Regions from separate parts of the Micromonospora sp. NPDC023956 genome, predicted to be linked through region 2. Evidence: riboswitches for the same ligand, from Rfam matches in the RefSeq annotation. Region 2 holds a riboswitch; each other region holds the start of a gene.
The links. A riboswitch is a leader RNA that binds a small molecule or an ion and turns the genes downstream of it on or off. The one in region 2 is predicted to bind cyclic di-AMP.
Positions count from the first base shown of each region.

Region 1: linked by a shared signal. The riboswitch ahead of AB0F58_RS03075 (hypothetical protein) and the one ahead of AB0F58_RS05185 (NlpC/P60 family protein) in region 2 are both predicted to bind cyclic di-AMP.
Region 3: linked by a shared signal. The riboswitch ahead of AB0F58_RS10080 (hypothetical protein) and the one ahead of AB0F58_RS05185 (NlpC/P60 family protein) in region 2 are both predicted to bind cyclic di-AMP.
Region 4: linked by a shared signal. The riboswitch ahead of AB0F58_RS12605 (C39 family peptidase) and the one ahead of AB0F58_RS05185 (NlpC/P60 family protein) in region 2 are both predicted to bind cyclic di-AMP.

Region 1 covers NZ_JBEZZN010000002.1:138,828-145,895, forward strand. The annotation lists gene AB0F58_RS03050 (heavy metal translocating P-type ATPase) at 1-857, opposite strand, end outside; gene AB0F58_RS03055 (hypothetical protein) at 959-1,912, opposite strand; gene AB0F58_RS03060 (cation transporter) at 1,909-2,118, opposite strand; gene AB0F58_RS03065 (metal-sensitive transcriptional regulator) at 2,209-2,505, shown strand; gene AB0F58_RS03070 (YibE/F family protein) at 2,725-4,044, shown strand; cyclic di-AMP (ydaO/yuaA leader) riboswitch at 4,210-4,341, shown strand; gene AB0F58_RS03075 (hypothetical protein) at 4,345-5,355, shown strand; gene AB0F58_RS03080 (hypothetical protein) at 5,462-6,028, opposite strand; gene AB0F58_RS03085 (carbonic anhydrase) at 6,285-6,965, opposite strand.
Region 2 covers NZ_JBEZZN010000002.1:572,018-579,085, forward strand. The annotation lists gene AB0F58_RS05150 (cell wall-binding repeat-containing protein) at 1-492, shown strand, start outside; gene AB0F58_RS05155 (hypothetical protein) at 601-1,029, opposite strand; gene AB0F58_RS05160 (hypothetical protein) at 1,116-1,592, shown strand; tRNA gene AB0F58_RS05165 (tRNA-Gly) at 1,793-1,866, opposite strand; gene AB0F58_RS05170 (zinc metalloprotease) at 2,155-3,138, shown strand; gene AB0F58_RS05175 (pyridoxamine 5'-phosphate oxidase family protein) at 3,203-3,760, opposite strand; gene dcd (dCTP deaminase) at 3,856-4,434, shown strand; gene AB0F58_RS05185 (NlpC/P60 family protein) at 4,517-5,410, opposite strand; cyclic di-AMP (ydaO/yuaA leader) riboswitch at 5,570-5,702, opposite strand; gene AB0F58_RS05190 (NlpC/P60 family protein) at 5,938-6,954, opposite strand.
Region 3 covers NZ_JBEZZN010000004.1:98,544-105,611, forward strand. The annotation lists gene AB0F58_RS10050 (maleylpyruvate isomerase N-terminal domain-containing protein) at 103-741, shown strand; gene AB0F58_RS10055 (hypothetical protein) at 811-1,218, opposite strand; gene AB0F58_RS10060 (hypothetical protein) at 1,440-1,583, opposite strand; gene AB0F58_RS10065 (STAS domain-containing protein) at 1,917-2,288, shown strand; gene AB0F58_RS10070 (5'/3'-nucleotidase SurE) at 2,307-3,146, opposite strand; gene AB0F58_RS10075 (PfkB family carbohydrate kinase) at 3,143-4,129, opposite strand; gene AB0F58_RS10080 (hypothetical protein) at 4,281-5,354, opposite strand; cyclic di-AMP (ydaO/yuaA leader) riboswitch at 5,359-5,489, opposite strand; gene AB0F58_RS10085 (cation diffusion facilitator family transporter) at 5,643-6,557, opposite strand; gene AB0F58_RS10090 (AAA family ATPase) at 6,699-7,068, opposite strand, start outside.
Region 4 covers NZ_JBEZZN010000005.1:96,527-103,594, forward strand. The annotation lists gene AB0F58_RS12595 (bifunctional cytidylyltransferase/SDR family oxidoreductase) at 1-300, shown strand, start outside; gene AB0F58_RS12600 (CDP-glycerol glycerophosphotransferase family protein) at 337-2,100, shown strand; gene AB0F58_RS12605 (C39 family peptidase) at 2,088-2,924, opposite strand; cyclic di-AMP (ydaO/yuaA leader) riboswitch at 3,132-3,269, opposite strand; gene AB0F58_RS12610 (acyltransferase) at 3,542-4,861, opposite strand; gene AB0F58_RS12615 (alpha-ketoglutarate-dependent dioxygenase AlkB) at 5,035-5,670, shown strand; gene AB0F58_RS12620 (solute carrier family 23 protein) at 5,802-7,068, shown strand, end outside.

The sequences.
Region 1 (7,068 bases), 430 kb from region 2:
GCCACCACGCCGTCGGTGGCGACCTTCTCGCCGGGCCGGACCACGAACCGGTCCCCCACCGCGAGCTGGTCGACCGGGATCCGGACCTCCGTGCCGTCCCGCAGCACGGCGACGTCCTTCGCGCCCATCTCGAGCAGGGCACGCAGGGCCGCACCGGCGGTGCGCTTCGCGCGCGCCTCGAAGTAGCGCCCGGCGAGGATGAACGTGGTCACCCCGGCCGCCGCCTCCAGGTAGATGTTGCCGGCCCCGTCACTGCGGGCGATGTCGAAGGTGAACGGGTGGGTCATCCCCGGCGTCCCGGCGGCGCCGAGGAAGAGCGCCCAGAGCGACCAGCCGAACGCGGCGAGGGTGCCGAGTGAGATCAGGGTGTCCATGGTCGCCGCGCCGTGGCGCAGGTTGACCAGGGCGGCGCGGTGGAAGGGCAGCCCGCCGTAGACCACCACCGGAGCGGTGAGGGTCAGCGAGAGCCACTGCCAGTAGGTGAACTGCCAGGCCGGCACCATCGCCAGCAGCACCACCGGCACCGCCAGCACGGCCGACACCCAGAGCCGGGTACGCAGCCCGCGCAGCCCGTCCACCGGTTCGCCGGTCCCCTCCGGGCCGGCGGTCGGCGTGGGCGGGGCGGGCAGCGCGGCGGTGTAGCCGGTCTTCTCGACCGTGGCGATCAGATCCTGCGGCGTGACGGTGTCGGCGTACCGCACGCTCGCCTTCTCGGTGGCGTAGTTGACCGTGGCGGTGACGCCGTCCAGGCGGTTGAGCTTCTTCTCGATCCGGGAGGCGCAGGAGGCGCAGGTCATCCCGCCGATCGCCAGTTCGATCCGGTGGGGTGCCACCTGCAGTGGCCCAGCGGTGGACATGGGGTCCCTCCCGTTCAGTCGTGCGCGTGGTCGGATTGCCCGTTCAGTCGTGCGCGTGGTCGGATTGCCCGTTCAGTCGTGGGCGTGGTCGGATTGCCCGTTCAGTCGTGGGCGTGGTCGGACGCGCCGGCCACGACGGTGAACTCGGCTGTGCGGACCGTGTCGCCGTGCCGGAAGTCCAGGAAGAGGCGGTACGTCCCGGCGGACGGCACCTCGGCGCGGAAGCGCACCTCCGGGCCGGGACGGGTCCGCCCGTCACCGGGGGCACCCTGCGGGTGCACGTGCAGGTACGCCAGGTCACCCTGGCGCAGCGCCACCAGGTGCCCGTACGCGCCGAGGTAGGGCTGGAGATCGGTGACCGGTACGCCGTCGCGGTGCACGGTCAGGGTCAGCTCGTTGGTCCCACCGGGGCGCAGCTCGCCGGTGAGGTGGACGGTGTACCCGTCGACGGTGGCGGTGGCCGCCGGCGCGGGCAGCGCACGGGGTGCGAACGCGCCGGGGACCGCGACGTCGACCCCGAGGGTGAGTGGTTCCGCCCCGGTCGGGACGAAGTCGGCGAACGCCCGCCAACTCCCCGGCGCGCCCAGCGGGGAGACGATCCGCCAGGTCCCGTCCGGGTCCATCCTCGGGTGCACGTGCCGGAAGCCGGCGAGGTCCCGCCGGGCGACGACGAGGTGCATCCGTTTGTCGTGTGACTCGTCGAAGCCGGTGACCACGTGCCCGTCCGGCCCGGTGACACGGAAGGCGAACTCGCCGACCGGCGTGGAGACGGGGGTGAGCGCGTAGCCCCGGTCGGAGACCAGCAGACCGCCCGGCAGGTGGCTGTCGCCGCCGGTCGGTGCGTCCTCGGGTCCACCGCCGCCCGCGTCCTCGTGCCCGTCGCCGTGGCCGGACGGGGCCGCACTGCCGTCCGGACCGGCGGTGGGGTGCCCGGTGGTGGCGTGACCGCTCTCGGCGGGGGTGACGGGGCCGGTCACCTGCCCGGCCCCGTACGCCGCTCCGAGAACCGCCACGAGGCCGAGGGCGAACCCGCTCAGCTTCGTCGCGGTGTTCATGATCCGACGAGCTCGAATCCGGCCTCGTCGACCGCCGCGCGGACCGTCTCGGTCTCCAGCGGGGCGTCGCTGGTGACGGTGACCTGACCCGAGGCCAGGTCGACCTTGACGTCGGTGACACCGGCGACCGCTCCGAGCTCGCTGCTGACCGCGCTGACGCAGTGTCCGCAGGTCATTCCCTGGACCTGGTACGTCTTGGTGGCCATCGAAACTCCTCTCGACGATGGATACCCACCTGGGGTATCCCTACGACTGGACCGTAGCATACCCCTGGGGGGTAAGCTATCCTCGCTGCCATGAGCACACCCACACCGATCCGGGGATACACGGCCACCAAGGACCAGCTGCTCGCGCGGCTACGCCGGGTCGAGGGGCAGGTCCGGGGCATCGAGAAGATGGTCGACGAGGACCGGTACTGCATCGACGTGCTCACCCAGATCTCCGCCATCCAGGCCGCCCTGGACAAGGTCGCCCTCGGGCTGCTCGACGGCCACGCCCGGCACTGCATGCACGAGGGCGCCGCCGAGGGGCGCGCCGACGAGATGGCCACCGAGATGATGGCGGCGGTCGGCCGCCTGATGAAGCGCGGCTGAGCCCCGCACCCCCGACGCGACGCGGTACCGGGCCGCGCCGCGCCGCGCCGCTGCGCATCGCCGACACGGGGGTGTCCTGGTGCGGGGACACCGCCGTGTCGCCGAACCGGGGAAAGCGGTGGCGGGCGGGCCGGTGAGCAGGCTGCGAGCTGCGGCTTCGCACCCGGCAGAATGGTCCGGCCGGGGCAACCGCCCGCGTCAGGACCGCAGGGAGAAGGTATGGGCCACGACCACAGCCGTCCCGCCACCGCCGCGCCGCCGCGCGTCCGGCGTGTCCTGATCGCCACCGTGGTCCCGCTCTTCCTGGTGACCCTGGTCGCGGCGCTGGTGCTCTGGCCCCGGGACACCCCGTCGGTCGGCGGCGGCGAGGACGCGGCCCGCTACCACGGCACCGTGGCGCGGGTGGTGACCGAGCCCTGCCCGCCCGCCCCGGAGACCCCGGAGGGGACGACGGAGGGGCCGTGCGGCACCGTCACCGTGACCGTGGACACCGGGCCGGACGCCGGGCAACGGGTCGAGACGGCGCTGCCCACCGGACCGGGAGCACCGGCGGTGGAGGTCGGCGACGAGATCGTCCTGGTGGTGCTGACCGACCCGGCCGACCCGACGGTCAGCAGCTACAGCATCGCCGCCCACCAGCGGGGGCAACCGCTGATCTGGCTGGCCCTGGCGTTCGCCGTCGCCATCGTCGCCTTCGGCCGGTGGCGCGGCCTGGCCGCGCTCGGCGGGCTGGTGGCCAGCTTCGCCATCCTGCTCACCTTCGTGCTGCCCGGCATCAGCGCCGGACAGGCGCCGCTGCCGGTGGCGGTGACCGGTGCCGCGCTGATCATGTTCGTGGTGCTGTACCTGACCCACGGGGTCACCGCGCAGACCTCCGTCGCGGTCCTGGGCACCCTGGCCAGCCTGGTGCTGACCGGCATCCTCGGCAGCCTGGCGACCGCGTTCACCCACCTGACCGGGTACGGCTCCGAGGACGCCACCACGCTGTCGATGTTCCAGGCCGACGTCGACCTGCACGGACTGCTTCTCGCCGGCATCATCATCGGCTCCCTGGGCGTGCTGGACGACGTCACGGTCACCCAGGCCGCCACCGTCACCGAGCTGGCCCGCGCCAACCCCGACCTCACCCGGCTCCAGCTCTACCGGGCGGCCACCCGGGTCGGCCGGGCGCACATCGCCTCGACGGTCAACACGATCGTGCTCGCGTACGCGGGGGCGTCGCTGCCCCTGCTGCTGTTGCTGACCGCCGACACGCGTGGCATCAGCGAGATCGTGACCAGTGAGTTCCTCGCCCAGGAGATCGTCCGCAGCATCGTCGCGACGCTCGGACTGATCGCCGCCGTGCCGATCACCACCGGCCTGGCCGCCCTGGTGACCACCGCTGGCCGGAATCGTCCGCCGGCCCGCCGCCCGCCCCGGCCCGCCGGTGACCCGGACGAGGCCCTGGCCGCCCTCAGCAGCCCCCGTGCCGCCACCACCGGCGCCCCCGACGCCGCCCCGGCGACGGGCCGCCCGGGGAACACGGATTCGTCATGGTGAAACTCCACAGCGTAGCCGTCGGGCGCCTGATCTTGACAAATGTGACAGGAGTGACGGAATGCAATAAGGAAATAACGCTTTTGGTCGGGATCCGGGCGTAGAACCCCATGCCCACCGTCAGGTAACCTCGCTGCCGGTTACCGCCGAAGGCGCGCACCGGCGCCAGCGGTACCACCGCCTAATCGCCCACCGGCGAATCGGGGAACCAGGTTCATGGGGTGCATCCGCGTCAGCGGTAGGGGCCACTTCCGCCCCGAACCCGTCAGCTAACCCGGTCGGCGGTCGACGGAAGGGAACACTGTGACGGCACCCCTACGCCGCTGGCTGAAACCTGTCGTGGCCGTGCTCGCCGCCCTCGCCGTGGCCGCCGGGCCCGCGCCGGCGCTGGCGGAGCCGTCGAGCCCGTCGGGGCACGACGGCGAGCAGCCCAAGCTCCTCAACGAGGTCATCGAGGAGGCGAACCGCAGTTACACACAGGCCCAGGCGAAACTGGACGCCTCGAAGAAGCGCCAGCTCACCCTCGCCCTGGAGGTCCAGCGGGCGCAGAACGAGCTGAAGGCGCTCACCCCCCAGGTGGCCACCATCGCCGTGCGGTCCTACATGACCGGCCGGGTCGGCCCCGCCTCCATGCTGCTGGAGAGCGACACGCCCGACTCGTTCGTCAAGCGGGCCAGCGCGCTGGACGAGCTGAACATGGTCAACAACAGGAAGGTCGGCGCGGTCGCCGCCGCCCGGGACCAGGCGGAACGGGCCAAGAAGGCGCTCGACGCCGAGGTGCTGGAGCAGCAGAAGCAGGCCGACATCCTGAAGAAGCGCAAGCGCGAGGCGGAACGGTCGCTCGCCCTGGTCGGCGGCGTCGGGTTGACCGGTGGCCTGGTGGACGCCACCTCCCCGATCGCCCGGCCCGGCCCCGGGCGGGACAGCAACGGCAACTGGCGCCCGCAGGGCTGCACCGAGGACGACCCGACCACCGGTGGCTGCATCACCCCGCGCACCCTGCACATGTACAAGGAGGTCAAGCGGGCCGGCTTCGACATGTTCGTCGGGTGCTACCGACCGGGTGGGCCGTACGAGCACCCGAAGGGGCGGGCCTGCGACTGGTCGCTCCAGAAGTCGGGATTCAGTCGGTGGGACACCACCAAGGAACGGATGTACGGCAACAACCTCACCGCGTTCCTGGTCCGTAACGCCGACCGGCTCGGCATCTACTACGTGATCTGGAACAAGCAGATCTGGTTCCCGGCGACCAACTGGAGTTCGTACAGCGGACCCTCCGACCACACGGACCACGTCCACGTGTCGATGCTCTGATCCCCGCCACCGAACCGGGCCCCGCCTCCGAACCACCGGAGGCGGGGCCCGTTCGCGTGACCGGGCCGAGAAGCGGGTGGGGTGACCGGGCGGCAGCCCGCCGGGATCAGAGTCGCCGGGCCACCGTCCGGGCCACCTCGACCAGTTCCGCCCGCCCACCCCGGCGAGCGGAGACGAGGAGCACCCGCATCCGGGCACCCGACCGGAACGCCGCCGCGACCGTGCCGGTGTCGCCGTACCGGTCGTAGGCCGCCGCGTCGCCGAGGCCATCGACCGGCTCACCCGGACGGTCGTCGAGGGCCGCCCGGACGTTTGCCGACGCGCTGCCGCTGGCCGGTCCGACGGCGACCCTGACGGTGAGCACCGGCTCCCCGTCGGCGAGCAGCTCGCAGGTGTACGTCCGGACGCCCGGCACCGCGTCGACCGGCCGGCGCTCCTTCTTCCGGACCGCCGGCAGCTCCAGCAGGGCCCGGACGGTGGCCGTCTCGACCAGCCGGCAGGCCCCGGTGACCGGTGCCGGCACCCGCGTGCCGGGGGTGCTCCGGGCCGGCGACGAGGGCGCCAGCCAGCCGGTACGCACCGCCCCCTCGCCCGGCCCGCATCCGGTCAGGGGCAGCAGGATGGCCGTCGTCAGGGCCATGGCGAGGCCCTTCCGGCAGGTCGCGAGACTCATGGCCCGGTCCTCCGATCGCACACCGGCCGGGCCGCCCAGCGGGCGGGATCCGGCGGACGGCGTACGACGGCACGGGATCGGAAGGTCCGTCGTCCGCGTCCACCTCGAACGGCGTCCACAAAGGACGATCCGTTACAGCCGTGCCGGGACCGACGGTCGGGCCCTCCCAGCAGGACGGGGGCGACGGGTCAACAGGACCGATGGGTCAACAGGACCAGTGGGTCAGCAGGACCAGTGGGTCAGCAGGACCGGCGGGTCAGCACCGGGCCGAGGGCGCGACCGGGCCGGCGGCGAGGGCGACGTCCTCGGTGGCGGAGACCGAGCGGACCACCCGTACCTCGCCGGCAGCCAGTCGGTACGACATGCCGACCACCGCGCACCGCCCCTCCCGCACCGCCCGGTTCAGCGCCACCGAACGCTCCAGCAGCACCTCGACGGTGTGGTCGATGTGGATGTCGACGATCCCGTCGATGTCGTCGATCCCCTCCCGGGCGGCGTGGCGGAGGCTGGGCACCACCGCGCCGACCACCGCCCCCAGGTACCCGGGGGGCGTCGTCCCGGTGCCGTCGGCCTCCCGGGCGGCCTGGACCGCCCCGCAGGAGTCGTGGCCGAGGACGACCACCAGCGGGGTCTCCAGGACGCTCACCGCGTACTCGACACTGCCGAGCACCTCGGTGCCGACGATGTGCCCGGCGGTGCGGACGACGAAGAGGTCACCGAGGCCCCGGTCGAAGATGATCTCGGCGGCCAGTCGGGAGTCGGAACAGCCGAGCACGACGGCGAAGGGGTGCTGCCCGTCGGCGACCGCGGTCCGGTGGATGGCGTCCTGGTTGGGGTGCAGCGGGCTGCCGGTGACGAAGCGACGGTTGCCCGTCTGCAACTCGACCAGCGCCTGCGCGGGACTCGTCGGAGACTGCGGTGCACCGGAAACGGTCATGACTCCTCCACCCCTCCTGCGGGCCGGGGCCGCACACCCGAACGGCGGGGGAACACGGCTTGCCACCACCGTCACACGGAGCGCAAACTACGTCAAGGGATAC
Region 2 (7,068 bases):
CCGTACGGCTCCGTGCCGCTCTACGGCGACAGCCGCTTCGAGACCGCCCTGCTGACCGCGTGGGCGTTCTTCGGCGGTCAGAACCACATCGGGCTCGCCACCGGCATGAACTGGCCGGACGCCCTGGCCGGCGGGGCGCTCATGGCCTCGCTCGACGGTCCGCTGATCCTCACCCTGGGCACCGCCGACTACTTCGGCTTCGAGCCGTGGTACCTCGGGGACGAGACGAGCGGCTCGGTGCACACCGGTCTGGTCTTCGGCTCGGCGCCGGTGGTCAACACGATCCAGGCGCAGGGCCTCGGCACCGTCATCAGCGGTCCCGCCGGCTACACCTCGCAGTCCAACACCACCGACGTCTACCGCGGCACCGCCGGTACGACGGCGACGTCCGGCCAGCGGGCGACCGGGGCCGCAGCGCCGGTCGACGGTCCGCGTACCCGGGCTGAGCTGGAGGCCGCTGTCAAGGCGGCCAAGGAGCGGCTGAAGAAGTAACGCCACGCCACATCCGCGACAGGGGCCCCGCCGTTCGGCGGGGCCCCTGTTATTCGAAGCGACAGTGGCGGGACGGCGACGAGGCGCTCGGCGGCCTCGGCCAGTGCCTCAGCCGGACCCCACCGGCTCGTCGTGCCAGCGGAAGCCGACCTCGTCGTCCTCAATGCTCAGCAGGAACTCGGCAACCTGATGGCCGTCCGGGTGGGTCAACGTGACGGCCGCCCGTACGGCCTCGTAGGCCCGTTCCATGGCCTCGTCGTCCTCCGCGTCGACGGCGACGTTCCACGCGACGAAGAGCGGACGCAGCGGCTCGAACCCCGGCAGCGGGCGGAACCGGCCGTACGTCCACGGGAAGTCGTGACTCTGCTCGTCGATCTCGCCTACCAGCTCGCCCTGGTGGTACAACCGCCACACCATGCCCGCATTCACCGCGACAGCGTAGGCGGCGTCGATGTACGAAACCTCGGCGAGGCCGTGATCCTGCGTGATCAGGCGGCCGAGGGCTGCTGCATCGGCGGCGAGGGGAGTTCGTCTCACGCCACTCGCCTGCTGTCCGCCGGCCTCATGCGGACTGGATGCGGGCGGTACGGCCACACGGCGACCCTGCGGCAGACTTGGACCTTGTGCCAACTCAGCCGCTGATTCGCAAGGTTCACTTTGAGATCCGTCCGTGGGGCCAGGGTCCCGACCCGGCGCGCGAGTTATTGCCGTACGTCGACACCGTGAGCTTGGTGGACCTGGTTTCGGGCTTCGAGCACGCCGCTGGCCACGATGTGCCCGGCGCGTATGCCGGGATCGTTCTCGATCACTTCAATTCCGGTGACCTGGCTGCCTACCTCACCGGACGATCGGACTCCGCCTACCGGTCCAGGCAAGGCGTGATCGCCCTACTCGGTTGCGACTGCGGCGAGGTCGGCTGCTGGCCTCTGGAAGCCCAGGTGACTACTACCGAGGACTCGGTGATGTGGCGCAACTTCTCACAGCCCCACCGCCCCCAGCGCGACTATGGGGACTTCGGTCCGTTCGTGTTCCGTCGAGACCAGTACGAGCGCGCGGTTCGCGAGGCGGTGGCCGCCAGTCTGCCCCCATCCCCCCGTTAGGTGCCAAGGACTGCGGCGCCCGCTCGGTGTCCGAAGGCCAAGAGAAGGCGGCGGCCGGCACCTCGGACAGGCTGGAGGCCAAGGGCAAGAAGGCGGGCAGGAAGCGTGCCCGTGGCCCGTGGATGGCCCGCCGGATGCTCACGGCCCGAGGAACATCGAAGGCCCTGGCTGGACTTGCGTCCCGACCAGGGCCTTCGTGGTGGAGCGGGTGACGGGAATCGAACCCGCACTGTCAGCTTGGGAAGCTGATGTTCTGCCATTGAACTACACCCGCAGGCGGCACCACTGTACCTGAGCGGCTGACCGTCCGCACCAAGGTACCCCGTCTTGGTCTGCCCGCGCCGCCGGGGAGAGCCGAGGAGAGCCGCGCCGGGCCTCGACCCGCCGGGACGGGTGCCCGGCGGGGCGCCGAGGGGAGCTTCGACGACCGGAGATGACGAGAAGTTACCGCGCGGTAACGCATGCCCATTCTCAAATGTGTCTATGGGCTGTAACCTCTGCCCAACGTTCTCAGCCGCGGTGTGACGCACCTCCCGTCACGCCGGCAGAAAGAGGTGGACACATGGGACGTCGTCCCAACCTGCTGACCCGGCGTGTGGCCGGTGTCGCGACCACGACCCTCGCCCTGCTGCTCAGCACGGGGGCGATCGGTGTCGCTCCGGCGGCAGCGCACGCCGACCACGCGGATGAGGCCTGCGTCGCGCCAGCCGACACCCACGCCCACTCGAAGGTCAAGGTCGGTGGTGTCGCCAAGCACGAGCCGAACGAGCTGACCCCGCAGCAGGTCCGTGAGCGCGAGGCGGACCTCGCCTCCGTGCTGGCCGCACGGGCCAAGCGGACCGACCTCCAGCAGGCGCCGACGGCGATGGCCTCGATCACGATCCCGGTCGTGGTGCACGTGATCCAGCGGGACAGCACCCGGGCCGGGGGCAACATCCCGGACTCGATGATCAACTCGCAGATCAACGTGCTGAACCAGTCCTTCAGCGGCGCGACCGGCGGCACGGGCACCGCGTTCGCCTTCCAGTTGCAGGAGATCAACCGGGTCATCAACCCGGCGTGGTACCCGATCGTGCAGGGTTCCTCGGCCGAGCGCTCGATGAAGACCTCGCTGCGCGAGGGCGGTAAGGGCACCCTGAACTTCTACCTCGGCGAGCTGAGCGACGACCTGCTCGGCTGGGCGACCTTCCCGACCCGCCGGCTCAGCAGCATGGACGGCGTCGTCGTGCTCGGCGAGTCGCTGCCGGGCGGCACCGCGACCAGCTACAACCTGGGCGACACCGGCACGCACGAGGTCGGCCACTGGCTGAACCTGTACCACACCTTCCAGGGCGGCTGCTCCGGCTCCGGCGACAGCGTCTCGGACACCCCGGCGGAGGCCGAGCCGGCGTTCGAGTGCCCGACCGGCCGGGACACCTGCGCCACCGCCGGCCTGGACCCGATCACCAACTTCATGGACTACACGTACGACTCGTGCATGTACCAGTTCACCACCGGGCAGGCCAGCCGGATGCTGACCGCGTGGAACGCCTATCGCGCCGCCTGACGTACCCGACGTAACGTTCCGATGCCGGCTCCGCCCCGCGGAGCCGGCATCGGCGTGTCGGGGTTCAGGCCGCGGCCCGGTGCGCGGCCCGTCGCCGCCCGGCCCGTGGCCCTGGTACGGACGGCTGGCCGGCCGCCGGGTCACTCGCCCGGGGATCCAGCCAGACCTGCACCGCCGGGTCGCCGCCCGGCCCGGCGCCGAGAACCTCCGGCCCGACGTGATCGCGCCGGGCGAGCATCGCCACGTCGACGGTGAACTCGAACAACCGCCAGTCCGCCCGGGGCTCGGCCCGGAAGCACTCCGCCAGCCGGGCCACCCGTGCCTGGTCGGTGACCGGACGCGCGTGCCCGGCCACGTACGCCTCGTCGTCGCTCTCCTCCGGCGGGAACGAGTGCAGCGCGTACCGCCCGTCGCGTTCCAGGTCACGTCGCTTGGGCGAGTCGATGACGAAGCAGAAGAGCCCCTCGTCGGTGATGACCGGGGAGACCGGGTGGACCCGGGGGCCACCGTCTGACCGGACCGTGGCCAGGTAGCCGAAGCCCGGGCCGTACTGCTGCATGAGGAGGCGGATCGCGTCGGCGAGGCGGGGCTCGTCGGAGGCGAACTCGGACCAGGAAGCCATACCGGCATTCTATCGAACACGCGTACGAAAAAGCACTCCGACGCGCTGGTCACCCGCAGGATCGTGGCAACCTCGGCACTGGATAGGGTGGTGCGATGCTGCTCTCCGACCGGGACCTCGTCAGCGAGATCAAGGCTGGCACGCTGGCGCTGGAACCGTTCGACGCGAGTCTGGTACAGCCCTCCAGCATCGACGTACGCCTGGACCGGCTCTTCCGGGTCTTCAACAACCACCTCTACACCCACATCGACCCGTCGTTGCAGCAGGACGACCTCACCTCGCTGGTGGAGGTGCCCGAGGGGGAGCCCTTCGTGCTGCATCCCGGCGAGTTCGTGCTCGCCTCCACGCTGGAGGTGATCTCGCTGGGTGACCAGCTCGCGGGTCGGCTGGAGGGCAAGTCGAGCCTGGGCCGGCTCGGGCTGCTCACCCACTCGACCGCCGGCTTCATCGACCCGGGGTTCTCCGGTCACGTGACGCTGGAACTCTCCAACGTGGCCAACCTGCCGATCACGCTCTGGCCCGGCATGAAGATCGGTCAGCTCTGCATCTTCCGGCTCTCCTCGCCGGCCGAGCACCCGTACGGCTCCGCCGTCTACGGCTCCCGCTACCAGGGGCAGCGCGGCCCCACCCCGAGCCGGGCCTGGCGGAACTGGCGCACCTGGCCCACCCGCTGACCGGCACCCCCGGCCTGCGGTCGCGCGCGCCCGGGTCCCCTGCTGCCCGGGAGAGCGGCAACAGGGGACCCCTGTCACCACCTCAGCCGGGGCGGCCGTAGCTGTGCACGGGACCGTCGTCGACCCGTTTCATCTTGACCGGTGCGCCGGCCCGGGAGGCGTGCACCAGCCAGCCGTCGCCGACGTACATGCCGACGTGGTGCAGGTCGGAGTAGTAGAAGACGAGATCGCCGGGGCGTAGCTCGCGCCGGCCCACCGGAGCGGTCGCCCGCCGCTGCTGGGCGGCGTTGTGCGGCAGGGCGACCCCGGCGCGCGCCCAGGCGGCGAGCGTGAGCCCGGAGCAGTCGTACGCGTCGGGTCCCTCGGCTCCCCAGACGTAGGGCTTGCCGATCTGGGCGCAGGCGAAGGTGACGGCGCGTCCGGCGGCACCGCCCGGGTAGGCGGTCGGGCAGGCAGCGGGGCGCAGGCTGGTGCCGGCGCCGTTGTCGTACGCCTTCAGGCGCACCTTCTGGAGCCGGGTGATGGCGGCGTCGATCTGCCGTCGTTTCGCGTCCAGCTGGCGATCGGTCTGGCTGAGCTGGGCGATGAGCCGGTCCAGCGGGTCCTTGCGGGCGCTGAGCTGGTTCCGCAGCTCGACCACGTGCCGGATGTCGGCCTGCTGCCGACGGGCGAACTGGTCGAGCAGTTCGAGTTGGTGGACGACGGTGGCCGGGGACGGGTTGGCGAGCATGGCGTTGAGGGCGGAGGCGTTCTCACCCTTGTACGCCCGTACCGCGAGCCCGCCGACCTTGCTCATCGCCTGGTCGACCTGGCGGCTCAGCGGCTCGATCCGGTCGGCGAGCGCCTGCGCCTGCCGCCGTTTGACGGCGAGGGCCTGGCGGGTGGCGTTGTGCTGTTCGATGACCGGTTCGAGGGCGTTCCACTCCCGGTCGATCTGGCGTTCGATCTCGGCGACCGAGGGTTCGGCGTGGGCCACGCCGGCGCCACCCGTCACGAGGACGGCGGCTCCGACGAGGACGGTGACGACGGTGTTGAAGCGGGACCAGCATGGACGCGGCGCAGCCGTCGACCGGGCAGCCGGAGCCGACCGGACGGACGGTGGCCGCGGGGCATGGTGTGCCACCGGGCTCCGTACTCCTTCTTCCGTTGACCGCCTACCGGGTTAGCTGACGGGTTCGGGCGGGAAGGGAGCGCCCTACCGTGGGTACGGATTCACCCCGATGGTGCTGGTGGTTCCCCGGCTCGCTCTGGTGTGGCGAGGTTTCTCCTGTGGCGACGTACGTCGTGCGACTCGGCGGTGTCGAGCCGTTGCCGCCTCCGATTGGCGGACCTGTCACCGGCTCGGCAAGTGCCGAGGCTAGAGACGACCCCCGTCGAACCGCAACACGCTTGGCGGGAGTGCCACCTGCTGATTTCCGACAGTAACCACTGTGGGCGCCATTCGTTCGCCCGAACGCGAAGGGGTCCCCGGCCGGCGGCCGGGGACCCCTTCGTCGGAATCGGTCAGTAGGGGCGGCGGAAGCCCGCGACCGGCATGTGGCTGATGCTGGCCACCTGCACCGGCTTCCCGGCCCGGGGGGCGTGCACCATGATGCCGTTGCCCAGGTAGAGCCCGACGTGGTGCAGGTCGCTGAAGAAGAAGACCAGGTCACCGGGGCGGGCCTCGGAGCGGCTGATCGTCTTGGTCTCGCGCCACTGCGCGCCGGTGAAGTGCGTCAGGTGGATACCCGCGGCCTTGTAGGCGTACTGGGTCAGCCCGGAGCAGTCGAAGGAGTTCGGCCCGGTGGCGCCCCAGACATAGGGGTCGCCGACCTGCGCGCAGGCGGTCTTGATGGCAGTGTTGGCGGCGCTGCTGATCACGCCCTTGATCAGCGGGCAGCCGGGGGCGCTGACCACGGTCTTCGGCATGGAGGCCCGGAGCCGCTTGATCTCCGCGTCGATCTTGGTCTTCTTGGTCGCCAGATCCTTCTGCTGCTGGACCTGGCTGGTGATCAGGGTGTCCAGCTTCTGCTTCTCGGTCTCGTACCGGGTCCGGATCTCCACCACGCCCTGAAGTTCCTTGCGCTGGTGGGCGGCGAGCCGGTCGAGCATGCCGATCTGCTCGGCCAGGGTGCCCGGCTTGGCGCTGACCAGCAGCGCCCCGATCTCCTGGGACGGGCCGGTCATGTAGTGCCGGGAGGCCAGCGCACCGATCCGGTTCATGGCCATGTCGCTCTGCAGTGCGAGCGGCTCGATCTTCTTCTGCAGGTCGGCCGACTTCTTCTGGTTGACCTTGAGTTGGCTACGAACCTCGTTGTACTTCTCGATCGTGGGCTCCAGCTGCTCCCACTGCTTGTCGATCTGCGCCTCGATCTCCTCGGGAGTGGGCGCGGCGTGCGCGGGAGCGGCGAGGAGGCCGACGCCGACCATGGCGACGGCGGACAGGGTGACCAGGGTGCGAACGAACCGGCGCAGCCCACCCGGACGAGTGGGGAGCCGATCCGGTGCGTGACGCTGAGGGGGCAGGGTTGCCACCGGCACCGAACTCCTTTGGCGACCAGACCACCGGGCGCCCCGCGAGGGAGAGGATGGCGGGGCAGACGATCCACAGCGGCCGGTGCCCCACATTAGGGAAGCTACGGGGCGATATCAAGG
Region 3 (7,068 bases), on a different contig from region 2:
ACGGAACGCGCTCCGGGTGGCCCGGCCGACGGCCGACGGCTCCACCAGGAGTCGGGCCGTCCGCCGTACGATCAGGCCCGCTGACGACTGAGGGGTGGGTCGATGAACCAGACCAGGACCGCGTACCTGACCGCAGCCCGCTCGGCGGTGGCCCTGCTCGCCGAACCGGTGGTGGCCCGGCGCTGGGCCGAGCCGAGCGCGCTCGACGGGCTCCGGGTGGGTGGCCTCGCGGCGCATCTCGGCGCACAGGTCCTCCGGGTGCCGACGGTGCTCGACCAGCCGGTCCCGTCGGAGGAGCCGATCGACCTGCTGACCCACTTCGGCCGGGTGCCGTGGGTCCACGCCGGGCCGGACGCGGAGGCCAACGTGGCCGTCCGGCGGATCGGGGCCAGCGCGGCGGAAGCCGGGCCGGCGCCGCTGCTGGCGCAGGTCTCGGCAGCGCTGGACGGGGTGGCCCCGGCGCTGGCCGACGCTCCGGCCGACCGGGTGGTGGCGGTGCCACCCGGCGGCTGGGCGCTGACCCTCGACGACTATCTGGTGACCCGGCTGGTGGAGATCGCCGTGCACTCCGACGACCTGGCGGTCAGCCTCGGAATCGACCCGCCCGAGCTGCCGGCCGAGGTGATCGACCCGGTGCTCGGCCTGCTCACCCGGCTCGCCGTCCGGCGGCACGGGCAACCGGCGGTGCTGCGGGCGCTGTCCCGGGCGGAGCGGGCCCCGGCCGACATCACCGCCATCTGACCGCGCCGCGAACAGCGCGAACCCCTGGTCACCACCGCGGTGGCCAGGGGTTCGACGGTTCGGGCCGGCTCAGGTGTCCAGGTTGGCCGGCGAGTTGGGGCGGTCGACGTCGACGAACTCGATGTCGTCCGCCTCCCGGTCGGCCCGGCCACCGACGGCACGTGCCGCCGATCCGGCCGCCCAGCCGATCGCCGCCCCGGCGAGGGCGGCGCCGATGAGCAGCGCCCAGGGCAGGGCGGGTCGGCGGCCGGCGAGCGCGTCGAAAGCGAGCACCGCCCGGCGGCGGGCCTGCTCGGCGGCGCCGCCGACCAGGTCGCCCGCGTCGTCGGCGAAGGTCAGACCGTTGCGTCGGGCGGACCGGGCGGTGTCGCGCACACTGTCGCCGGCCGATTCGACTGCGGACGTCAGGTGTCGCCACGCCTGGTCCGCGATCCGCTCGGGCTTGCTGCGGCGTTCCAGCAGGGTGGATCCGATCATCCTGATTACCTCCTCGGGGTACCGGCGGTCACAGCGGACCACGGCGTCGGGCCGGCGCGAAATGGCGCCCACCCGTCCGCCACGTCGCCCGTTCGGGTGAACGGCCCGGCCGGGCGGGATACCACGTGCCCCGTCCGGCGTCCGGGCAAACCAGGTCGGTGATGTCGATCACCGGCGGCGCGGACCGTCACCGGGCGTGATCGGCGGCCCGGTCGCCCGGGTCAGCGCAGCGTCACCACCGCGACGCCGCGGGCGAAGTCGTCGTCGTCATCGTCGTCGTCATCGCCCGCACCACCGAAGCCGCAGGCCAGCACGAGGGCGAGGAGGGCGCCCACGCCCGCCAGTCCGAGCAGTCTCTTGATCATCTATGGCTCCCTGGTCGATGTCGGTCGGTTCCGTGGGGCTGATGCTAGGCAGGCCGGTCAATGCCGGGGTCGGGTGGACCCTACCGGTCGGGCACGCCAGGACGGACGGATGTGCGCCGCCCCGACAAGCGCCCGCTAACCTTGGTCGTGGTGCGCGAAGATCCGCGACCGGGTTTCCCGGGGGGAAGGAGAACCGGAAATGGGCGACTTGTCGCTCCTGATCCGTGAATTGCTCATCCCCGGGGGTGGCGACCGAGGCTGTCGGAGGAATACTCTCGGTCGCGGCCCGCGTACTGATGAGGCGCCCGGAGACGGGCGAGTGGAGGTGCTCGCGTGAGCCTGTCGATCGTGAAGTCGGTCCTGTCCGGTGGCGTCATCGAGATCGCCCCGCGCGGCGAGATCGACGTCGACACCGCGTACGAGGTGCGCGAAGCCGTCGTCGAGGTGCTCGCCAAGGGGCGTCCGACGCGGATCGAACTGAACATGAGGCTGGTGACCTTCATCGACTCGGTCGGCATCAGCGCGATGGTCGCCGGCTTCCAGACCGCCGAGGTGAGCGGCGTCAAGTTGGTCGTCACCGAGCCCAGCCGGTTCGTCCACCGGCAGCTCTGGGTGACCGGGCTGCTCGGCCTCTTCGGCGCGCCGGAGCCGTACTTCGCCGGGGCCGCCGCCGCGCCCCAGCCCGAGGTGCTGCCCGGCGCCTGACCGCCCCGCGCGGCCGGGTCAGACCGGTCGCCAATCCTCACCGCTCAGTCCGGCCAGGTTCACGTCGGTCACCTCGGTGACCGCCCGGATCGCGGTCACGCAGGCGTACCCCTCGGCGAGCCAGAACAGGTCGGTGCCCGGCTGCACCGCCTGCCCCGGTTCCTCGAGGGAGGTACGGACGAACCCGTGCCCCGCCTCGGCGACCGTCATCTGCACCTGACCGAACGTGGCCAGGGACGCCCGGCGTACCCCCCGGAGCCGCTCGTACGGCAGGTCCGGGGAGTTGACGTTGAGCACGCTCTCCACCGGGCCGGCGGTCAGCCGGGGCAGCAGGTCCAGGGCCACCTGGGCGGCCGTGGACCAGTGCCGTTCGGTGTCGCGTACCCGGGCGGCCGGGTGCACCGCCGCGCCGCCGCTGCCGGCGGTGGCGTCGGCGGTCGAGAGCACGTCCAGCGAGACCGCCATCGCCCGGCACCCGTTGGCGGCGGCGGTGAACGCCGCGCCGACCGTGCCCGAGTGCAGCACCGCCCGGCCGGCGTTCGCGCCCCGGTTGATCCCGGACAGCACCAGCGACGGCGGCGGGCCGAACGCGCCGTGCACGGCGATCAGGACGATGAAACCGGGGGAGCCGCCGACCCCGTACACCGGCACGTCCGGCAGTTCGGGCAACGGGTGGTCGCGGACCACCACGTGTCCCTCGCGCTCCAACGCGGTCATCGAGGCGCTGGTGCCGCTCGCCTCCTCCAGCGGGGCCGCCACCACCACGTCCAGCCCACGCTCGACCGCCGCCTGGGCGAGCCGGGCCAGTCCCGGCGCGGCGACGCCGTCGTCGTTGGTGACCAGTACCCGCAGGCTCATCGTCCGGCCGCCCGGTCGGCCAGCTCCTCCGGGGTGGTCCGTTCCTGCGGGCGGTTGCCCGCCGGAACCAGCCGCACCCGTTCCACCAAACCGGCGATCGAGTCGAGACGCCCGGTGCCCAGGCCGTGCCGGGTGACGTTCAACGCCCCGGCCGCCGCGCCGGTACGGATCGCGGTGCGGATGTCGCCGCCGCCAGCGAGGACGGCGGCCACCCCGGCGGTCATCGAGTCGCCCGCGCCACGGGGGTCGGCCGCCTCCAGCCGGGGCATGACGACCTCCAGGACCTCCCCGTCGACCAGGGCGAACGCCGGCTGGTCCGCCCGGCTCACCACCACCGTCTCGGCCCCGGCGGCGTGCAGGTCGTACAGGGCGCGGGTCAGCTCGTCCTCGTCCGCCGAGCGGGCCCGGCCGTCGCGGAGCAGTTCCTCGTGACTGACCTTCAGGAAGAACAGCCCGCCGGCGAGCACCGCGTCGAGGTGCTCGCCGGAGAGGTCGGCGACCACCCGGCCGCCGTTCGCGGCGAGGTCGGCGGCGAACCGCCGGTAGAGGTCGGGCGGGACGATCGACGGCTCACCGGGGCCGCTGAGCACGCTGACCGGGGCGCGCAGTCCCTCGCCGAGCGCCAGGTTGTACAGCTCGTCCAGCTCGTGCCGGGTCAGCGGGCGACCGGGGACGTCGGCGACCTCGTGCCGGGCCCCGTTCCGCCGGTCGTGCACGTACCCACCGCTGGCGGTGTCCCGCAGCACCCGCTTGAGCCGTACCCCCTCGGTGACCAGCAGGGGTTCCAGTACCTGGCCGATCTCGCCGCCGAGGCTGGCGCAGAGCACCACGGGCACCCCGAGCGACATGATCATGCGGGCCTGCCAGACCCCCTGGCCGCCCGGGTGCAGGTGCAGCTCGGTCTCGGCGCTCGGTTGGTCAACGGTGACCGTCAGCACGGGTGCCGGCGCGAAGACCATCACGTACCCGTCGGGGCCGTCCATGGGTGTCCGCCTCTCCTCCGCTCGCCGGAGGGTTCCCCTCCCGGCGCCGCTCATGCGACCCCTTCCGGGGGGTTCGGTGGAGGCTTCCGTCCGGCCGACGACGGCCGACGGCCCGTCACCCCGGACGGGGTGACGGGCCGCGCGGGGTGGCTCAGTAGACCGACAGGTGGACGTGGTTGGTGTGGTCGCTGGACGGGTCGCCGTTGGCCCCGCTGTACGACTTCCACCCGCTGCTGGGCAGCCAGATCTGCCGGTACCAGATGACGTAGAGCACGCCGAGCCGGCTGGCGTTGTTCTTGAAGTACGCCGCCAGGTTGTCGCCGTACGTCCGGTCACCGCCGGTGGCGTCGCCGCCGAAGCCGGTCTTCTGGGCGGCGAAGTCGCAGGCCCGGCCCTTGGGGTGTTCACCGGACCCGCCGGAGCGGTAGCAGGAGACGTAGCGGGTGAAGCCGGCGGCCTTGGCCTGGTTGAGCGCGTGCAGCGTGCGCGGGGTGATGCAGCCGTTGGCGGGCGTCGGGTCGTTGACGCTGCACGACTCGGACGGCCAGGAGCCGTCGGAGTTGCGTGGCGCCGGCTTCGCCGTGGTCGACCGGGACGAGTCGCTGCCCCCGCTGGGGCGGGTGGCCGCCGTCTTGCGGTTGGAGACCACCAGCGCCTGCTCGGCCTGCTGCTTGCGCTTCTCCATCACCGCGACCTGCTTGCGCTGCTCGGCGATCTCCCGGTTCAGCGCCGTCCGGGCCCGGTTGGCCTGCTCGCGGGTGGCCAGCAGGCCGCGCAGTTCGCGGTCCTCGTTGGCGGCGACCGCGTCCAGTGCGGCGACCCGGTCCATGAAGTGTTCCGGCGAGCCGCTGGTCAACAGTGCCGAGGCCGGCCCGAGTCGGCCGGTCCGGTACGCGAGCCCGGCGATCACGCCGACCTTCTCGTCGCGGACCGCCAGTTCCTTCTCGGTGGCGGCGAGTTGTTGGTTGATCTTCTGCTGGCGGGCGACCGACTTCGCGAGCGCGTCCTTCGCGTCGAGCCACCCCTTGCTGGCCGCCTCGAGTTGGGCGCGCAGTGCGGGGGTGCCTCCCTCGGGGTCGTCGCCGGGAGCTCGGGCCGTCAGCGGGGGCGCCGCCGCGGCGGGTGCCACCGTGACCGGGCCGGCCGCGACGCCGAGGGCGAGTGTCGCGGCGATCAGTGCCGCCATCCGGGCGGCGGTACGTCGTACGGGTGCCACTACTGGCATGCACATGTCCTTCCGTCAGCCGCCGACCGGGTTAGCTGACGGGTTCGGGACGGAAGATCCCTACCGCTCACGCGGATGCACCCCAAGGACGTGGTTCCCCGGCTCGCCGTCACGGCGATTAGGCGGCGGTCCCCGCAGGCGCCGGAGGGCGCCGCCCGGCGGTGACCGGGTCCGAGACTACCGAAGCCGGTGTCCCAGGGGCAGCGGCGGCCACACCACTCTCACCAGATGACACCGGTATATCCGACATAGGCGGACAATACACTCCCAGATTTAAGTCTGTCCTAATTACCACTCGACCCGGCCGCAGACGCCCGGCGACTCGCCGGGTTCGACCTGGAGGGTGGCGTGGTCGATGTGGAAGTCCTCGTGCAGCGCGGTCCGCGCGGCGGCGAGCACGCTGCCGACCTCGGCCGCCGGATCCGTGGTCAGGTGGGCCGAGGCGACCTCCATCCCGGAGGTGAGCGTCCAGAGGTGCAGGTCGTGCACCTCGACCACGCCCGGCACCGCGCTCAGCCGGTCGCGTACCGCGTCGACCTGGAGGTGCTCCGGCGCGGCCTGGACCAGGATGCGCAGCGCCGCCCGCCCCAACCGCCAGGTACGCGGCAGGATGAAGACCCCGATCGCCACCGCGACCAGCGGGTCGGCCCACCACCAGTCGGTGAGCACGATGACCACCGCGGCGGCGATCACGCCGACCGAGCCGAGCAGGTCGGCCACCACCTCCAGGTACGCCCCGCGCAGGTTGATGCTCTCCTTCGCGCCCTCGCGCAGCAGCGCGAAGGCGGCCAGGTTCGCCAGCAGCCCGAGCACCGCCACCACCAGCATCGGGCCGGTGGTCACCTCGGGCGGGTCGTCGAACCGGCGCACCGCCTCGACGAGCACGTAGACCGCGACCCCGGAGAGGAGGACGGCGTTGGCCAGGGCGGCGAGCACCTCCAGCCGGTAGAGGCCGAAGGTGCGCTGCGGATCCCGGCCGGCCCGCCGGGCGGCGGTGATCGCGGCCAGCGCCATGCCGATGCCGAGCACGTCGGTGAACATGTGGCCGGCGTCAGAGAGCAGGGCCAACGAGCCGGTGCCGAGGGCGGTCACCGCCTCGACCACCATCAGGGTGGCGAGCAGGCCGAACGCGGCCCAGAGCCGGCCGGTGTGCCGTTGCGCGGCGTGTGCGATCCCGCCGTGGTGGTCATGACCTGCGCCCACGCCCCCACCCTCCGTTCCCCGTCCGGTCCGGACCCAATGTATGTTCACATCGCTATGTGTGCAAGTGACTGTGGGTCGCGCGTCCACGACGGAAGCGGCCGGCCGCCTCGTCGGGCGGCCGGCCGGGCGAGAACGGGTGGGTCAGTCGACCGGGTCGATGGTGGTGAGCCGCTGAGTGGCCCGGGAGAGCGCCACGTAGAGCGTCCGCACGCCGGAACCCGGATCGGCCCGGATCTCGCCCGGGGCGACCAGCGCCACGCCGTCGTACTCCATGCCCTTGGCCTGGAGGCTGGTCACCACCTGGAGGCGCGGCGAGTCCAGGTCGGCCAGCCAACCGGCCACCTCGTCCCGGCGGGGCACCGGCGTGATCACGCCCACCGTCCCGGCCACCTCGGCCAGCAGCGCGGCGACCGCCTCGACCGTCCGGGCCGCCAGCTGCGTCGCCGGCACGGTCAGCGCCACCGGGTGCACGCCGGTGGAGCGGACCGCCGTCGGCAGCGGCAGGTCCGGG
Region 4 (7,068 bases), on a different contig from region 2:
TCGGCGACCAAGGCGGCCCTGGTCAACCTCACCCAGGCCCTCGCCGACGAGTGGGCCGAGTTCGGCGTCCGGGTCAACTGCGTCAACCCGGAACGCACCGCCACCCCGATGCGTACCCGGGCGTTCGGCGCGGAGCCGGAACACACCCTGCTCGCCGCGGCGACGGTGGCCCGCGCCTCACTCGACGTGCTCCTGTCCGACCTCACCGGCCAGGTCATCGACGTCCGCCGCTCGACCGACGAGCCGGCGGTGCCGGCCCAGGCCGGGCCGGCCGCCCCGGTCGCGCCGGCCACCCGCTGAACCCACATCCACGCGACAGGCAGGAGAGTCAGCGAGATGCGTGGCACCCTGGTCCGGAAACTGCTCGCCCGCTGCCTCACCGTGGGCCTGGCGGTCCTGGCCTTCCTCCTGGTCGCGCTCACCGGGGCCACCGTGCCCGGCCTGGTGCTCGCGGTCGCCGCGCTGGCCGCCGGGGCGTGGGAGCGCCGGATCCGGCCGGGCGCGGACGTGGCCGCCGAGTCCGTCCTGGTCGCCGCCGGCATCCTGGTCGGGTACGCCCGCCGCCACGACGCCGGCTTCGACCCCGCCCTGGTGGCCACCGCGCTGGTGCTGCTCGCGCTGGTGCTGCTCGACGGACCGCTGCGGGTGGCCGGCGGGCTGGAGATCCGCACCGCCAACCTGCCGGTCCGGCCCGGACTGACCACCGGCCACGTCGGCGCGGCGGTCCCGGTGCTGCTCGGCGCGGTCGCGCTCGGCGCGCTCCTCGCCCTGCCCACCTGGTACGCCCTGCTGGTCAGCCTGCTCGTCGGAGGGCTCGCCGGGATGGTCGGGCTGCGCCTGGCCCGACGGCGGTTCCGCCCGTCGACGGCGGCCAGCCCGGTGGCCCGCGCGCTGGCCCGGCACCAGCCGGAGTTCCTGCTCTACTTCTCCGCCCCGCCCGGCTCGGAGTACCAGGTCACCATGTGGCTGCCGTACCTGGAACGGATCGGTCGGCCGTTCCTGGTGCTGCTGCGCGAACCGGAGTTCCTGGCCCCGATCGCGGCGGCGACCGGTGCACCGGTGGTGTACTGCCCGACGCTGAAGGCGATCGACGAGGCGCTGGTGCCCAGCCTGCGGGTGGCGTTCTACGTCAACCACGGCGCGAAGAACGCGCACTGCATCCGGTTCACCCAGCTCACCCACATCCAGATCCACCACGGCGACAGCGACAAGGCCCCGAGCGCCAACCCGGTCTCCGCGATCTTCGACCGGAACTTCGTGGCCGGCCAGGCCGCCGTCGACCGGTACGCCCGCGCCGGGGTGCAGATCCCGGCGGAGAAGTTCGTCATCGTCGGTCGCCCCCAGGTGGAGGCGATCGGGGTGCGCCGTCCGCCGGTGCCGATGCCGGCCCGGCCGACCGTGCTGTACACCCCCACCTGGACCGGGCACCACGCGGACGCCAACTACTGCTCGCTGCCGGTCGCCGAGGCGCTGGTCGGCCGGCTGCTGGCCCGGGGGGCGACGGTGATCCTGCGGGCCCACCCGTACACCGCCCAGAACCCGGAGTCGGCGCGGCAGCTCGCCCGGGTGGCGGAACTGCTCGCGGCGGACCGTTCCCGCACCGGCCGGCAGCACGTCTGGGGCACCGACGCCAGCCGGGCGATGAGCCTCGTCGACTGCGTCAACCGCTCCGACGCGCTAATTTCGGACGTCTCCGGGGTGATCTCCGACTACCTCTACTCCGGCAAGCCGTACGCGGTGACCGACATGGGCGCCGACGGCGACGCGTTCACCGAGCGCTTCCCGCTGGCCCGCTCCGGCTACGTGCTGCGCCGGGACCTGGCCGACGTCGACGACGTGCTGGAGCGGCTGCTCGGCACCGACCCGCTGGCCGAGGCGCGCTGGGCGATGCGCACCCACTACCTCGGTGACTTCCCGGTCGAGTCGTACGCCGAGGGGTTCCTGTCGGCCGCCCGGGCGCACCTCGCGCCGGCCGCCGTGCCGACGGCCCGCCCCGCCGCCGGGGATGGCGGGAGGGGTCCCCTGTCACCGGGTGCTGCCGAGCAGGGAACCCCTCCGGCCACCGCGACGGTTGCTCCCCGCGCGGGTCAGGCGGAGTAGCCGCGGGTGGCGGCCCAGTGCGCCAGGTTGATGGTGGTCATCCAGTACGAACCGGCGGCGGCGTTCGCCGGGTCCGCGATCCGGACGGTCCGGCCGTTGTCCCGGTAACCGACCACGGTCAGGTAGTGCCCGCCGGGGTAGGAGTGCCAGCCGCCGGCCACGTCGGTGGCGGAACCGGCGATGTTGAGGACGACGGCGTACCCGTTGCCGACGGTCCGGACCACGTCCGCCTGGAGCCGGTCCATCTGGGCCGGGGTGGCCGCGCCACCGGGGATCGTCCGGGTCCGGTAGACGTCCCGGCCGACGAGGTCGTTGAGGACCCGGGTGGTGTCCTCGGCGGAATTGGTGCCGGACTGCGTGGTGTTGAGCCGGACGGCGAGGTCGTCCTGGCTGCGGACGATGTTCCGGGCGGTCAGCGCGATCCGGGTGGCGGCCGGACCGCAGTAGTAGAAGGTGCTCTGCTCCTGGTACTGGATGTCGAGCACCTTCGACGCGGGTGGCTTCGGCGGGGTGGGCCGGGCAGTCAGGTCCCGGTTCGGCGAGGCGGTGGCGGCGGGTGACGCGGACCGCCTGGCCGGCGGGGTGGTGGCGACGGCGGACGGGCTGGCCGGGGACGCGGTGACCCGGTCCCGGTGCCGGGAGGCGGCGGCCGACCGGTCCGGCTCGACCGCGGCGGCGGCCGGTTCCTGCCGCGGCGCGGGCGGGTCGGCGTCGACGAGCAGGACACCGGCGGTGGACGCCGCCACCAGCACCGTCGCCGAGGCGGCGACCTGGTAGCGGCGGGCTCGGAACAGGTTGAACGGTCGCGGGACCGGGTACTTCACGGATTCCTCCACGAGAAGGCAGGGGTGGAGAGCGGCGCACCTGGTCGACGCAGGGCGGACCGTGCGTGGGGTCGACGGTGGCGAAGGGTGCCCGCTCGGACGGCGTCTGCGGGTGTACGCCGGAGTCAGTGTCGGCGGCGCGACGGGAGGGCCGGCGGCACCTGGGCACCGTGGAGGAACCGGGAAACGGGGGCGTGCAGCACGAACTACTCCTTCCGACACCGCCTACCGGGTTAGCTGACGGATTCGGGCGGGAAGATCGCCCTACCACGGGTCAGCCCCGCGGATTCACCCCGACGTACCTGGGTCCCCGGCTCGTGGAACACGATTAGGCGGGCCGGCGCGGTGTCGCCCTTTGCGACCTACGACCGCACCAGACGGGCCGACACTACTGATGTCGCAAACCCCTGCCAACCATCGTGAGCTGGGCAAACGACTCCACAGACCCGGAAGTTCGACGCAGAGGCGGGCTGACGTCACTCAATGGGACGACCCGTTTTCCGGGCACCAGCAGGCGATTTCCGGACGGCACCGGCACAACCCGGCCGCCCCATTCGGCGCGGATCGGGACGAGCGGGCCGAAGGTGCGGCGGGGGCAGAGCGTGCCCCGGGTCACGTCACGATCCGGTCACGCCTGCGGTCCGCGCACCGCCCGAGGGGCGGTCCGGCGGTCCCTCGCGCAGGCTCGGCCCACCCGCGCCGGTCGCCACGGTCCGGTCGGATTCCGGCGCCCGGTCGTCGACGGGGGCGGCGGCGTGCCCGCCCCGGGCGGCCCCGTCGGCCACCCGCTGCCGGGGCGGGGCGACCGCCGGCTGCCCGCCCACCGGGGCGGGACCGGTCGGGGCGGGGGGACGCCGTCGGCCCGGGGCGAGCAGACGCATCATCGGGGTCTCCACCCACCGGTACAGCAGCCACGCCAGCAGGAGGTTCAGCAGCAGGAAGCCGACCGCCACCAGCGGACCCGTCCAGCCGGTGAAGCCGACTCCGTGGTCGCCGGTGAGTCGGAGGATGGTGACCATCACGAAGACGTGCACCAGGTAGAAGGCGAAGGAAACCTCGCCGAGCCAGACCAGCGGCCGGGAGCGCCACGGCGACGGCAGACCACGGACGTCGGCCCGGGCCGCCGAGGTGATCACCAGGATGTACACCGCCGACAGCAGCGCCGCCCACAGCTCCGCGCGGATCCACTCCCCGGCCACCACCCAGGTGACCAGGAAGATCAGGCTGGCCAGGGGCAGCCCGGGGCCGCGCCAGTGGCCGCGCCGCATCAGCTCGGCCGCGGCGACGCCCATCCAGAACTCGGTGGAGCGGACCAGCGGGAAGATCTGGGTGAACCACCACCGACTCTCCTCCGGCACCAGGAGCTGACCCGGCCAGAGGGCGAGGATCACCAGCGGCACCGCCGCCACGACCGCCCAGAGCGCCCACGACGGCGTCCGGCGCAGGGCCGGCAGCACGAACGGCAGACAGACATAGAAGAACAGCTCACAGGAGAGCGACCAGCTCACCGTGTTCATGCTGTAGAAGTAGCCGGGGGTGGGGTTCCAGGCCTGTACGAGCAGGAGGTTCTGCACCGCCGCCGAGGGGTTGACCGGGTCGGCGAACCAGATCCCGACCAGCAGCACCACCGCCCACATCAGCAGGTGGTTCGGGTAGATCTTGGCCAGCCGGCGGCGCCAGAACCCCCACCTCGTGTCCTGCGGACGGGCCGACCAGACCAGCACGAAGCCGCTGAGGACGAAGAAGAACTGCACCCCGGAGAGGCCCAGGGTGAACAGCCGGTCCACCACGGCCTTGAACTCCGGCTCGACGATGATCCGCATCGTCCCGACGTGGAAGCCGAAGACCAGCATCGCCGCGATCCACCGCAACCCGGTCAGGGAGGGCAGGCGGGACCGGGACCGGTCGACCCCGGCCGTCGGGGTGAGGCTGGTCATGACACCGCCCGCGGATACGGCTCGCGGATCGGCATGCGGTTCTCCCGTCGGTCGGCCGGCGTACGCCGGGATTGGTCACAACGGGCGGAACCGGTCGGCGCCACCCCGCCGGGCACCCTACCCCGACCGCCCGCGTCTCGTACGCGTGTACGAGAGACGGTAGGCTCGGCCGGGTGGCCGACCTCGCGTACCAGCCCTCGATGCTGGACCTCACCGACCAGGGCCCCGCCCTGGAGCCGCTGGCCGGCCGGGTACGCCGGCACGAGCTGGGCCGGGGCGCGTGGGTCGACCACCTACCCGGCTGGGTGCGCGGCTCCGATCCGGTGCTCGCCGCCCTGCTGCACGAGGTGCCCTGGCGGGCCGAGCGCCGCCGGATGTACGACAGCGAGGTCGACGTGCCCCGGCTCCTCTGCTGGTACGCCGCCGGCCGGCCGCTCCCCCACCCCGTGCTGACCGACGCCCGCGCCGCCCTCAACCGGCACTACGCCGCCGAACTGGGCGAGGAGTTCGTCACCGCCGGCATGTGCCTCTACCGGTCCGGCAAGGACAGCGTCGCCTGGCACGGCGACACCATCGGTCGGGGCGCCCACGCGGACACCATGGTGGCGATCGTCTCGTTCGGCACCCCCCGCCCACTGCTGCTGCGGCCGCGCGGCGGCGGGACCGGCCCACGCTTCCCGCTCGGCCACGGCGACCTGGTCGTGATGGGCGGTTCCTGCCAGCGCACCTGGGAACACGCCGTCCCGAAGACCAGCCGCCCGGTCGGCCCCCGGGTCAGCGTGCAGTTCCGCCCCTCCGGCGTCGCCTGAGCCACCCCGCGGACCGGGTCCGCGCCGCCGGCGGGCAGGTCCGGCGGACCTGCCCCCACCGGCACTCTGCTAGAAACGTCCAGGGTCACCGCCGCCCCAGCAGGTCCCGCCGACGTGAAGGGCAGTGCGCCATGACCCCACCCCCCGACCGGACGCCCACCAGTACACCGCGCCGGGCGCCCTGGCGGCTGCACGGCGACGGCCGGACGGTACGCCCCGGCGACGTGGTCGCCCCGGACGAACGCCTCTCCTGGCCGCGCACGGTCGGCATCGGCGTGCAGCACGTGGTGGCGATGTTCGGGGCCACCTTCACGGTGCCGCTGATCACCGGCTTCCCGCCGGCCACCACACTGTTCTTCTCCGGTCTGGGCACCCTGCTGTTCCTGCTGATCACCGGCAACCGGCTGCCGTCGTACCTCGGCTCCTCGTTCGCCTTCATCGCACCGGTGCTCGCCGCGAAGGCCGGCGGGGACATCGGCCCGGCGCTCGGTGGCATCGTGATCGCGGGGGCGGCACTGGCGCTGGTCGGCCTGATCGTCCAGGTGGCCGGCACCCGGTGGATCGACGCGCTGATGCCCCCGGCGGTGACCGGCACGATCGTCGCGCTGATCGGGCTCAACCTCGCTCCGGTGGCCTGGGACGGTAACGGCAGCGGCACCGGCGTCAAGGCGCAGCCGCTGGTCGCGGTGGTCACCCTGGCCGCGATCCTGCTCACCACGGTGGCCTTCCGGGGCTTCCCGGGCCGACTGTCCATCCTGCTCGGCGTGGTGGTCGGTTGGCTGTTCGCCGCCGCGACGGGCGGGCTCGACACCGCCACCCTGACCCGGCTGCGCGAGGCCGCCTGGGTGGGGCTGCCCGAGTTCCACGCGCCCAGCTTCAGCCTCCGCGCGGCGGTGCTGGTCATCCCGGTGATCCTGGTGCTGATCGCGGAGAACGCCGGCCACGTGAAGGCGGTCGCCGCGATGACCGGCCGCAACCTGGACCGGGACATGGGGCGGGCGTTCCTCGGTGACGGGATCGCCACCGTGCTCGCCGGCTCGGCCGGCGGCTCCGGCACCACCACGTACGCGGAGAACATCGGCGTGATGGCGGCGACCCGGGTCTACTCCACCGCCGCGTACTGGGTGGCCGGGGCGGCGGCGGTGCTGCTCGGGCTCAGCCCGAAGTTCGGGGCGTTGATCCTGACCGTGCCGGCGGGGGTGCTCGGCGGCGCGACCACCGTCCTGTACGGGCTGATCGCCGTCCTCGGCGCGCGGATCTGGATCGAGAACCGGGTCGACTTCCACGACCCGGTGAACCTCTTCACCGCCGCGGTCGCCCTGATCGTCGGAGCCGCCGACTACACCCTCACCGCCGGCGACCTCTCCTTCAACGGCATCGCCCTGGGCACCGCCGCCG